Linked DNA regions of Aridibaculum aurantiacum. The protein of the gene in region 2 interacts with the protein of the main gene of each other region in a pairwise test. Links are inferred from orthologs where the notes say so. Each region holds a gene or a part of one and is shown on either strand. Other genes may lie near its edges.

Region 1 (6,460 bases), 300 kb from region 2 along the record:
GAGTGATGTGGTAGGTCCACTAAACATTTATGGGCAGAGCAAAGCCTTGGCTGAAGAAAAAGTTATGAAAGCCAATCCTTCCGCTTTGGTGATCAGAACTAGTGCATTCTTTGGCCCGTGGGATCAATACAACTTTGTATACTTTGTTCTTAATTCTCTTAAGAATAACCAGGAAATGACGGTAGCAAAAGATCTCACCATTTCACCTACCTATGTTCCTGACCTGGTTAATACCACTCTAGATCTGCTGATAGATGAAGTAAGCGGCATATGGAATATCAGCAACCATGCTGAAGTAAGCTGGCTAGAACTGGCCGAGCAAGTAGCAGATCGTTCGGGGCATAAAAAGAATAAACTGGTAGGAATGCCGGTCTCTGAAATGGGCTGGAAAGCACCGCGTCCTGCATATACCGCCATGACCACTGAAAAAGGTTTTCTTCTTCCCTCCCTTGATGATGCACTAGGTAGGTTTATGAAAGAGCAGGAAACACTGGTGCTTTAAATGATAGATATCAAAGCCAACAATTTTTAAAACAAAAACAGCCGGTTCAGGCTGTTTTTACTTTTACAAAGAATGTAGTAGACTCTACTCCACAACCGCTTTACGGCGAGAAAAATAATGTATCTCTTCTTCAAGATTAATATGCGGGTATTTCAGTTGAAACTGTTTCGCCTTTTCTAAAAAGCTACGCAAGAAATTCTGGTGTGCCTCAGTACCAGGCTGAAAGGGTTTATGCTTATATGCTGTCACGATCTTTTTTATTTCCTCCATCATTGCCTGCGAATCCTCATCAATATAACTAGCTATAAACTTTTGAAACACGAACTCTGTTGCTGGATAATTTGGATGCACAAGATCAACATCATAGAACCTGTAGTCTCTTAAAACATCAATCACCAGTTCATAAGCAGGAAAATAATGCAGCCGATCGAATTTATTAACCATGTGATGCACCGCCTCTATCAGCCGCGCCTTGCTCCGGTTGTTTTCTACCACCCCATCGCGTATATGACGCACAGGACTGATGGTAAATATGATCTGTAGCTTATTGTTGAAATGAAACAGCCGGTGCATACAATTGTCCAATGCTGTCACTATCTCTTCTATAGTTAATAAATGCTTGCCGAAGTACTGCGCCGGAGCACGATGGCAATTGGCAACCGGTACACCAGATTCAGAAAGCCTGTAAGAAAAAGCAGAACCTAATGTGATGATGAGCCAATCAGCATCTTTTAGAAACTCATGTGCTTGCTGCTGAGCCTGGTTGATATTCATCAATACTTCAGCTGCATCCATTCCTGAAAAAATAGAATGATGGTTCCAGCTTTGCCAAAGCTCATTTAAGTAAAACAGGTCATCCTTGTTATATGGCTTGTTCTCAATATAATTTACCAGGTTCGTCGTAACGCTTACCGGGTCAAAAAGAATTCCGCTTGGATTTTGCTTCATGCAAAACTTAACATCTTCCAGCTTCTTACCTATCTGTTCAGTGAAACAAGAACCTACCAACATCAGCTTGTCACTGTAATTGATCTTTCGTCCTGGTGACTTGATGTCTATATCCAGCATCATTTTCATAACATAAAGCTTTAGTTACACAAAAATTTCTGCAGCAAGCTGAAGACTCTTGTGCAATGCCTCTTCTTCCAGGTCAATTTTATAACCTTTAGTCCTGCAGTATTCTACGATGGTCTCCGTCTTCATGTTACCAACCAATTCATCTTTTGCCATGGGACATCCTCCTATTCCTTTCAATGCACCATCAAAACGAGTGCAGCCTGCATCAAGAGCCGCTTGCAGTTTAGCTTCTAAGGTGGATGAGGTGCTATGAAGGTGTACACCAATTTCAGTACCCGGGTAAGCAGGCAATAAAGATTTTAACGCAGTTGTTATTTGAGACGGTGTAGCCACGCCCACAGTATCTGAAAGTGATAGCACACGCACATCTTTTTTCACCATCTCCTCCGCCCAATTCAGTAGCACGCCTTCATTATATTCATCACCGTAAGGATTTCCAAAACCCATGCTCAGGTAAATTACCAATTGCTTGTTGTGCCTGGTGCATAGCTCCTGTATCTCGTCTACGCGTTGCACACTTTCTTCTATATTGCTATTGGTATTTCGCAATTGAAAAGTAGGAGAAATGGAAAATGGATAACCAATAAAACTCACCTCATCAAATTGAACCGCCTGTTCAGCTCCACGTTTGTTGGCTACTATAACCAAAAGTTTTGTTCTGGAATTATGAAGTTGAAGTTTTGGTAAAACCTCGGCTGTATCCGCCATTTGGGGTATAGCCTTTGGCGAAACAAAACTTCCGCAATCAAGCGTATGGAAGCCAACCTGCAATAGCGTGTTGAGGTAATATATTTTATCTTCTGTAGATATCGGCTTTGGCCACCCCTGCATAGCATCGCGTGGACATTCTATTATTTGCAGCATGTTTCAAACTTTCAGAAGGAGTTCAGGAATTAAACTTATAAAGCAATTCGCTGGAATTGGCACCAATTACATTCTTTGTTTCATGGCTTCATACAAGATCATTCCTGCAGCAACTGATACATTCAATGATTCAAAATCTCCTTTCATTGGGATCTTAAATTGCTCATCGCAAATCTTCATCAAAGCAGGATAAATTCCTTTGTCCTCGCTGCCCATTACTATAGCTGCGGGCTCAGATAGAGGTAAATCAAAAACATTGGTAGAAGCTTTCATTTCGCTTGCATATACTTTAATGCCGTTCAGGTGCAGCTCGTCTACAGCTTTCATAAGGCTGTTCACACGGCAGATGGCAATTTGTTCAAGTGCTCCTGCTGATGTGGCTATAGCATCATCGTTCAGTGCACCCACACCTTTTTCTGGAATGATGATAGCCTGTACACCACAGCAAAATGCAGTTCGTGCTATTGCGCCAATATTGCGCACATCAGTTATACCATCCAACATCAGAAACAATGGCGTTTCCCCATTATCTACTACAAAAGAGATCACCTCCTGGAGGTCCTGGTATTTTATTTTTGAGATAACAGCAATGCAGTTGCCGTGATTGCTGACATTGAAACTGTTCAGTTTTTCTACCGGAACTTTATTTATAGGCACTTGCTTATCGGAAGCAAGTGCTCTTATTTCATCTATCTCCGGTCCGTGTACAGTGGAAGAAAGATAAATTCGATCAAGGTATTTGCCTGTTTTCAGAGCATCTATAACCTTGTCTTTTCCAACTATCAAAAGATTTTTCTTTGGACGCTGGCGATTATTCTGGTGACGAAAATTCATGGTGCAAAAATAACGGTATTAAAATCTATATGCTGCGCAACAACAATCAATTAGCGGCTGATCTTTCCCTGTAGCATGAGAAGTTTTACCTTTTGTATTGCTGCTACCGCCATTGCATCAGTTATCAATCCATCTTCCACCATCTGGTAGGCTTCTTCAAACGGAAGTTTCTTCACCACTAATTGTTCGGTTTCTTCAGGCATAGCTTCCTCTTGTGTAAGGTTGCGTGCCAGGAACAGGATGGCCAGTTCATCGCTAACTGAATTTGATAAATATAATTGACCGAGCTCAGTCCATTCACCCGCTACCAAGCCTGTCTCTTCCTTCAATTCTCGTTTAGCTGACTCAATAGGATCCACATCCAAAGCTCCCCCACCTTCCGGAATTTCCCAGCTATATGCATCAATTGTAAATCGATATTGCCCTACCAGGTAAGTATTCCAATCTTCATCCAACGGCAGTATACCAATGGCTTTGTTTTTAAAATGAACTTTACCATAAATACCCGCATTTCCCGAAGGATTTATTACATCGTACTCGGTAAGCCGGATCCATTTGTTATCGTATACCTGCTTCTCAGAAACTATCTTCCAGGGGTTGTAATTTTCATCTATCATGACAGAAATTGAAAATATGATTTACAAAAAAACCTCCCTTTCAGGAGGTTCTATATTATATTAATTGAAACGGCTTAAACACCAAATGCTTTACGCACCTTATTTACATAGTCAAGTTTTTCCCATGTAAACAGTTCCACTTTCACTTGCTTTACTTTTCCATTAGGCATCACAAATTCTTTCACTTTCACTTCAGGCTGCCTTCCCATGTGACCATAAGCAGCAGTTTCGCTGTAGATAGGGCTTCTTAGTTTCAGGCGTTGCTCAATGAAGTAAGGACGCATATCAAAAACACCTTCTACCACTTTAGCGATTTCGCTATCGGTCATGTCCACCTTAGCTGTGCCGTAAGTATTTACATAAATGCTTGTAGGTTGTGCTACACCAATAGCGTAAGAAACCTGCACAAGTACTTCATCGCAAACGCCTGCAGCCACCAGGTTTTTAGCTATATGACGTGTTGCATAAGCAGCACTTCTATCAACCTTGCTCGGATCTTTTCCGCTGAATGCTCCACCACCATGCGCACCTTTACCACCGTAAGTATCTACAATGATCTTACGACCTGTAAGTCCGGTATCACCATGTGGTCCACCAATTACGAATTTACCAGTTGGGTTGATGTGGTATTTAATATCGTTGTTGAAAAGCTTTGCGTACTTCTTGTACTTGCTCTTCACTCTTGGTATCAAAATGTTGATGATGTCAGCCTTTATCTTTTCTAACATCTTAGGCTCTGTATCAAAATCATCGTGCTGTGTAGAAACAACGATCGCATCGATACGAACTGGCTTATTGTCATCATTGTATTCTAAAGTAACCTGGCTCTTTGCATCAGGACGCAGATATTTGATCTGCTTGTTCTCCCTGCGCAAAGCTGCCAGTTCAATCAGAAGTTTATGAGAAAGATCAAGTGCCAGTGGCATATAATCTTCAGTTTCATTTGTTGCATAGCCAAACATCATTCCCTGGTCGCCGGCACCTTGCTCTTCTTTTACCTGCCTGTCTACACCCTGGTTAATGTCAGATGATTGTTCGTGAATAGCAGAAAATACACCACAGCTGTTTGCCTCAAACATATATTCACTCTTGGTATATCCTATTTTACGGATAACACCACGAGCAATTTCCTGGACATCGAGGTAAGCTTTACTCTTCACTTCTCCGGCTAATACAACCTGTCCTGTTGTTACAAGTGTTTCGCACGCTACTTTACTTTGAGGATCAAAAGCAAGAAAATTATCTATCAATGCATCACTGATCTGGTCAGCTACTTTATCAGGATGTCCTTCAGAAACACTTTCTGATGTAAATAAATAAGGCATAAAAACAGTTGATGGTATTTTTTTAAAAGTTGCGCAAATATATGGTGAACACCAATAACGCTTACAAGCGAGAATAAATTATGCGAACGCGCATTCTAACTCTTTCATTGGGATGAGCTCCTCCTGCTAATCGTACTCTACCTTCTGCCATACGATTGCTGTTAGAAGGGGCAATCTGGTAGGTAGCAAATACTCCTTGGTTAGGATAAGGAAGATTGAACTTTATAGAGTCATTAGATGGTGCGTAAATACGAAGCGCATAGCTGCTATCTTTTCTTGAAACTATACCTTGAACATAACGGCTCAGGTTGAAAGTATAGACAGCTGATTTTTTATTGAACCCTGGAATGTTCTGGTAGAACTGGAAGCCACCAAAGTTCTCAATGTTTGGCCCAGTAGAAGTGATTTCGTAATCATTTGGCACACTAGCCATTCCTTTGAAATCATTATCGTAACGAGCCAGCAAAAGGTAACGTGGAGGAGTAAGTATTTCAGCCAAAGGATCGTTATCGGCATCTTCCTGGTAAGCTAATAACTCTGCACGATGAATAATGCGGTTGCTAAGCGTACGAAGTCCAGGAATGGTAACATTGATATAAGTGCCTGGAGCCGTAAGTGCATACACTTTAGCTTCATTGGTGGTGGTGTTCAATGCACCAGCTATCTCACTTCCGCTAAAGTCGCGGGCTATCCTATTAGCAGTGAAAGAACTTTGATCAAGATATGGGTTTATGCGGAAGAAGTTCACAGACGTATCCGACTTCACATTAGCTGAGTCTTTATGGAAATACAACGCAAGCTTGCTATCCATATCCATCAGGTTCACACGTGCCAATGTATTGCCACCACTGTTTGCTCTTGGTACAATAGCAAATCCTTTGAATGCTTCCCTGAAAGCAGAGTCGCTTCTGTAAGCATTGGTAGAGTCGTAATTTTTAATGAAACGCAATGCAACATCATGGCTCAGTTTGATCCTCACCTGGTTGACAGTACTTTCAAACTTATTGATAACAGAGTCGCGAAACTTGCGAACATTGATGGTTGTATTGCCGCTATTCAACAAGGCTCCAACTGCAGGATTTGCATTGGTCTTGTAGACAGAATCTCCTTTTCCAAGTTCGGCCAGTTCACGTACTTCCCACTCCTGGTTAGGTGCACCAACAGATGTATCGCCATAGCTTCCTCTAAAGTTTAAAACCAATACAGCAGAGTCTGCCACACGATAAATTGGATTAATAGGA
Region 2 (6,335 bases):
GGATCTGATTTCTTGTAAAACATTTCGCCATTGATCTCTACACCGCTTTCAAAACTCTTCTTAGCATTATCCCATGCGCCTCCTGCATTGTTCTGGAACATACCCATCAGTACACCACTAACCGTTGCTCCTGCAAGGAAACCACCCAGTGCTTCAGGGCCAAAAATGAAACCGATGATCAGTGGAGAAACAATGGTAATAGCACCAGGTAACATCATCTTTTTAATAGATGCTTCAGTAGATATAGCCACACATTTATCATATTCCGGCTTGCCTGTACCTTCCATTATTCCAGGTATAGTACGGAACTGGCGACGCACTTCTTCAACCATTGCCATAGCTGCTTCACCAACAGCGCGTATAGCAAGAGATGAGAAAATGAATGGTATCATTCCACCAACAAAAAGACATGCAAGAACATCTGCTTTATAAATATCAATACCCGAAATTCCAGAGATACCTACGAAGGCAGCGAATAAAGCCAATGCAGTAAGGGCTGCAGAAGCAATGGCAAATCCTTTACCAGTAGCAGCAGTAGTATTACCAACAGCATCAAGAATATCTGTTTTCTCACGCACATCTTTAGGTAGCTCACTCATTTCAGCTATACCACCAGCGTTGTCGGCAATTGGTCCAAAAGCATCAATAGCCAGCTGCATAGCTGTAGTAGCCATCATACCAGCAGCAGCAATAGCTACTCCATATAAACCAGCAAATTGGTAGCTTCCGTAGATACCACCAGCCAAAACAAGTATTGGCAAAAAGGTACTTTCCATACCCACAGCCAAACCACCAATCACGTTGGTAGCATGTCCTGTTGCCGATTGGCGGATGATACTTTTTACCGGGCGTTTACCCATTGCTGTATAGTATTCGGTAATGATGCTCATAAGCGTACCTACTACCAATCCTACTACAATGGCACCAAAAACAGCCATAGGAGAGAAAGTATAGTCGCGCAGGATCATGGTATCAGGTAAAATCCATACAGTAAGGAAATAAGCAGCAATAGCGGTAAGTACTATAGAACCCCAGTTACCCATATTCAAAGCGCGCTGTACAGCTTCAGTACCTACGCCTACTTTATCGCTAATGCGAACAAACCAGGTTCCTACTATAGAAAATAAAATTCCTACACCTGCTATCATCATCGGCAGCAGGATTGGAGCCATATCACCAAACTCATTCAAAGAACCATTAGGAATGATAGTCTCACGTCCCAGTACCATGGTAGCAAGAACTGTTGCAACATAAGAACCGAAAAGGTCAGCACCCATACCTGCAACGTCACCCACATTATCCCCTACGTTATCCGCAATGGTTGCCGGGTTACGCGGATCATCTTCAGGAATACCTGCTTCTACTTTACCTACCAGGTCAGCGCCTACGTCGGCAGCTTTTGTATAAATACCACCACCCACACGTGCAAACAATGCAATACTTTCTGCACCTAATGAAAAACCGGTTAGCACCTCGATAGTACGTTCCATTTCTAAACTATTCACGCCACTCTCAGGAGCAAATATTGCTTTTAGAAGGATGAATAAACCACCAAGACCAAGTACTGCTAAGCCAGCTACTCCAAGACCCATTACAGAACCTCCGGTAAATGAAACAGCCAAAGCTTTGCTTAAACTGGTACGTGCAGAATGTGCTGTACGAGCATTCGCTTTTGTTGCGATGCGCATACCGATATATCCTGCTAAAGCACTAAAAACAGCGCCTGCCACAAATGATATGGAAATACTCCAGTGGCTGCTTGGATTGCTATAACCCATAACACCCAACAATAAACCAGCAATAACAACAAAATAAGTGAGGATCTTATATTCAGCACGTAAGAAGGCCATTGCACCTTCTTGTATATAATGAGCGATTTCCTTCATCCTCTCCGTACCTGCTTCCTGTTTACTTACCCATTTAAACTTCACCAGGGTGTATAGAAGCCCTATGATACCCATTGCCGGAACGGCATAAATCAAATAGTTCATAAGCAATTCTCGTTTTTTCTCTTGTATGTTTTAATGTGGCCAAAAATAGGTGTAAAACAAACACATTAACACTTTCTTATAAAACGGGGAAAAGAAACTTATAAGAGAAAAGAGAGTTGTTTTTTGTAAAGCAATATGTTGAGGAAGTGCTACTTACAAAACAGCAACTTTTATTACTATTTCTAAATGAAGGATAGCGATACTAGAAGAGGGATCAATAGATGGAGTATAGGTTGTCGGAGGAAGTAACCTGCGCTTTTACCTTCTTTAATTCTGCATAACGCTTCATGGTAAGCACGAGCTTCTTCAATGGATTTTTTTCACGTTTGATAAGCCTGCTAAATTTTAGATGAACAAGCTTGCTGATCGCTTTTACTTCATCATGATGCCCTTGTTGAATGGTGGGCTGTTCCAAAGTTTGATAGGCAGGCTTGTTTACAATCATATTCTACATTTACCAGAGGTGTAAAGAATTATGGTACATAATGAAGTTAACAACTTTTGCCTGTACTCCGCCTGCTGATGAAGATTAAAATTGCAGGTGCGATCACTTTAGAATAGTTCTTATTTAGGAAAAGTAGAATTACTGTAGCACTGACTCTTTTTCTTTCAACTAAGAAAGCGATCTTATCTTTTTATAAGCTTCACCTAAGAACCTTACTATATCACCTGCTATAAGCGCTTCTTCTGATAATTGCTTTGCTGCTAGATCACCTGACAAACCATGAAGATAAACTCCTAAAACAGCTGCATTCGCCGGTGTATAGCCTTGTGCTAAAAGTGCAGTGATGATACCTGTTAATACATCACCACTGCCGCCAGTAGCCATCCCGGGGTTACCTGTACTATTGAAAATTATTGGTTGATCAGCTTGCGCAATGGCCGTTCTATGTCCTTTCAAAATGATGATCACGCCTAACTCTTCCGCCTTCTTTTTAGCCAATACTAAACGTTCATAATCATTTGAACATTTTCCGAAAAGGCGTTCAAATTCTTTTGGATGTGGCGTAAGTATAGACTGTTGAGGAAGTGATTGTAAGAGATCGTTTCGCTGCGCCAATATGTTCAATGCATCTGCATCCAGAACAAGTGGAGTAGTGGCTTTTTCTAAAAGTAACTCTACCAGTTTAACAGCTTTAGCTGATGTACCCAAACCCGGTCCTATGCAGATACTATTGTACTTAGAAAAATCAACCATTTCATTTCGCATTGCCACCATTGCCTCAGGCACTGCCACCTGCATAATAGGAAGATGTTGTTCATCCAGTAAAGCAGTTACCAAACCTGCACCCGCACGTAAGCATGCTTTAGTGGTTAATAATGCAGCGCCCATTTTTCCTGTTTCACCCGCTATTACAAGGCAATGCCCGTAGGTGCCTTTATGCGAAAAACGTTTGCGTGGCTTATATATTTCTTTTATGAAAGCAGGCTCTACAAGGTGATAATGCGCTTCTTCATTCTTAAAAAATGCCGGATGCAGACCAATAGGCAACACATGAAGCTCGCCGAAAAACTGCTCATTTTCTGGCAATAGAAAACAAAGCTTTGGCACCTGGAAAGTGAGTGTATAATCAGCAACTATAACAGGGTGGGGTATGGTAGAATAGTCTGCAAACATTCCACTTGGCAGATCAATAGAAACAACCCGTGCGCCGGAAGAATTGATGTGTTGCACCAACTGTGCTGAAAGATCCTGCAAAGGCCTGTTAAGGCCTGAGCCGTACAATGCATCTATAACCAAATCATTATTTGATATCTCCGGGAAAAAACTGGGCTCCTGTATGAAGTGAAGCTTTACAGGCAACGCGTGTAACCTGCGAAGGTTGTTTTGGAAATCTGCTGTTCCAACAGTTCCAAATTCAAGGATATATACTTCAGCTTGCAATTTTCGCTCTGCCAACTGTGCTGCTATAGCAAGGCCATCGCCGCCATTGTTGCCTTTACCACAAAAGATCTTAATTGGTTGATCTGTAGGTGCATGCTGGATAATCCAGTTGGTACATTGCAAGGATGCGCGTTCCATCAAAGCCCAGGAGCTGATGGGTTCATTGTCTATAGTGTACTGTTCCCATTCCCTGATTTGATTGGCTGAAAATATCTTCATTGGCCTCAGTTATTGGATAAAGATAACCCGGCACTACATCTTAAATGAGTTAAGCAGAAAAGTATAATTCACTTATTCCACCATGTTCTCATCATCCGCCTGGTTGTTGAAGATTGCGCCAAACTTTTGCCCACTATAAATTGCGCGGTTGAATTTATTTCCAACAATGATGATGGTAACGGTATCGTGAATCATGCGCGTAAAGCTACTGTTGTTGCCATGCCACCAACCATTGTGGTAAACGATCTTTTTGTTGTTGGGCATTAGTACCAAACGCCATCCCATACCATAATTGTGAGAACCTGGTTTTTCAAAGCTTGTAGGTTGTATGGCCTCATCAAGTGTAGCTTCCGTTACAAATTTGTTGGAGTAAAGAGCATCATCCCATAGCAACAGGTCACGCGGAGTAGTGTAAACATTTTTATCACCATAGATGCAGTCCATACTTTCTATGCGTGCAGGCGAATTATCCCAATTGAAACTAGGTACATAATCTGCCGTATCTTTTATAGAGAATACAAAAGTGTTTTGCATGCCAAGCGGAGTAAAAACATTGTTCTTCATATACTCAGGAAAAGGCTGACCTGTTACTTTTTCTACCACCAGTGCCAGTAATGCATAATTCGTATTGCAGTATTGAAATCCGCGATCAGGCTTATTGTACGGCTGCGGCTTCTTTTCTACCAGGAAACGAAGCATATCATGATTGGTTGCAAAATTCTTCTTCCAATGCGGCTCTTTAGGCATCAGGTAAGCGTAGTTTGGCAAGCCACTTCTATGGTTCAGCAACATCTGTACTGTGATGCCTTTATATGGAAAGTCAGGAAAAAAAACCTGAAGTGAATCGTCTAGTTTCAATCTATTCTCTTCCCACAGTTTCATTATAGCCATACCTGTAAATGTCTTCGAAACAGATGCTACGTGAAAAGGTGTATTGGGTGTTATTGTATCCTTGGTTACCAGGTTGAAGTAGCCTCTATAATCTTCCAGTAAAACCTGGCCATTCTTTGCCACTATTATTCCTCCATTGAAGCCTCTTTTTAGTAGGAGGGAATCATACATGCGTTGTACAGATTCGGAGTATTTAGCCTTTTGCTCGTCTGATAGTTTGTTATATAAAGCAACCGTTTGATGGGGTTGGTTTCTCTGCGCGTTTTTTTCGTTCTTCTGTTTGCAGCCAAAAAGTAAAGCAGCAATCAATATATATATAGGATACTTCAAATCAATTTTATTTTCGGCTGAAATTATTGGAATCATGCAGGTTAACATTGTAGAAACTTCCTCTGTGGAATCATTTTCTATGCCATGAAAATGAAACGAAGTTTTCCACATCAAGAAAATGAAATACTTCTACTTGTAATGGCCGGTAATAAAGAAGCAGAAACGGTGATCAGAATAAATTAAAAAAGACTATCAAAACAAATCTTCAAGTCGTTGTTGTTAAACCGCCACTTTCACGCAATCTATCCAGAACTTACCAAGCTTCCCCATTTTATCACACCATTCTTCCAGTGTGTTGGGTTTGTTTACAAAACAACTTGCACCCAATTCATAAGCCTTGTCTATATCTCGTTGGGCTTTAGATGTAGAAAAAATTATAACAGGTATACGACAGAGTTGAGTGTCGGCTTTCAATTCTCTTAATGCTTCAAGGCCGGTTTTGCGAGGCATATTAAGGTCGAGTAAAATCAACTGTGGCAGTTGATCTCTTTCGTGCTGAAGAACAAGTTTTTTCAGGTGCTCCAATAGCAGTTGCCCATCCTGTACATCATTTACATCAATAGGAAATTCATTCTCTACAAAACATTCCTTTGTTAGTTGAATGTCATCAGCATCATCATCTGCAATAAGGATTCGAAAGGGGGTTTCCATGGTTTTTCTGTGTATAGATATCTAAAACTTGGAAAAGAAAATTCTCTCAGGGAAGATAGTAATGGATGCAGCAAAGATAACCTTTGGAATCTTTCGGCGCAACTAGCTTTTAATTTAATTCATACTTTCGCCCGGTTTCCAAACTGCTTTATAAATGAACAACTCCACAACAAGCTATCCGAAAGAGAAGATCAACATTTTGCTTCTTGAAAATATAAGTGATAAAGCAGCAGAAGTATTTACAAACAATGGCTATACCAATGTAAAAAGGCTTTCCGGAGCATTAAGCGAAGATGAACTGGTGAAAGCAATTAAGGATGTTCACTTAATAGGTATAAGAAGTAAAACACGCATCACTGAAAGAGTAC

Evidence for each region.
Region 1: the proteins of J4N22_RS09950 (region 2) and rlmB interact in binary tests that used the Escherichia coli proteins (3 or more experiments, as listed by UniProt). The link is inferred for Aridibaculum aurantiacum from one-to-one orthologs.

What each region holds. Positions count from the first base shown.
Region 1 is NZ_JAFEWC010000001.1:2,070,642-2,077,101, reverse strand. The notes cover bases 1,394-4,371. They hold rlmB (23S rRNA (guanosine(2251)-2'-O)-methyltransferase RlmB), read right to left. Parts: upstream 3,278-4,371; coding sequence 2,510-3,277; downstream 1,394-2,509. Other genes in these bases: metK (methionine adenosyltransferase), read right to left, coding at 3,969-4,371; J4N22_RS08630 (NUDIX domain-containing protein), read right to left, coding at 3,328-3,894; J4N22_RS08640 (hydroxymethylglutaryl-CoA lyase), read right to left, coding at 1,595-2,443; J4N22_RS08645 (GSCFA domain-containing protein), read right to left, coding at 1,394-1,579. Also shown: J4N22_RS08650 (family 1 glycosylhydrolase), read left to right, coding at 1-502; more of J4N22_RS08645, read right to left, coding at 587-1,393; more of metK, read right to left, coding at 4,372-5,219; J4N22_RS08620 (DUF4270 family protein), read right to left, coding at 5,281-6,460. UniProt on the Escherichia coli protein: Specifically methylates the ribose of guanosine 2251 in 23S rRNA.
Region 2 is NZ_JAFEWC010000001.1:2,372,388-2,378,722, forward strand. The notes cover bases 1,851-4,703. They hold J4N22_RS09950 (NAD(P)H-hydrate dehydratase), read right to left. Parts: upstream 4,096-4,703; coding sequence 2,605-4,095; downstream 1,851-2,604. Other genes in these bases: J4N22_RS09940 (sodium-translocating pyrophosphatase), read right to left, coding at 1,851-1,991; J4N22_RS09945 (hypothetical protein), read right to left, coding at 2,206-2,436; J4N22_RS09955 (serine hydrolase domain-containing protein), read right to left, coding at 4,168-4,703. In the rest of the region: more of J4N22_RS09940, read right to left, coding at 1-1,850; more of J4N22_RS09955, read right to left, coding at 4,704-5,157; J4N22_RS09960 (response regulator), read right to left, coding at 5,536-5,967; serA (phosphoglycerate dehydrogenase), read left to right, coding at 6,122-6,335. UniProt on the Escherichia coli protein: Bifunctional enzyme that catalyzes the epimerization of the S- and R-forms of NAD(P)HX and the dehydration of the S-form of NAD(P)HX at the expense of ADP, which is converted to AMP.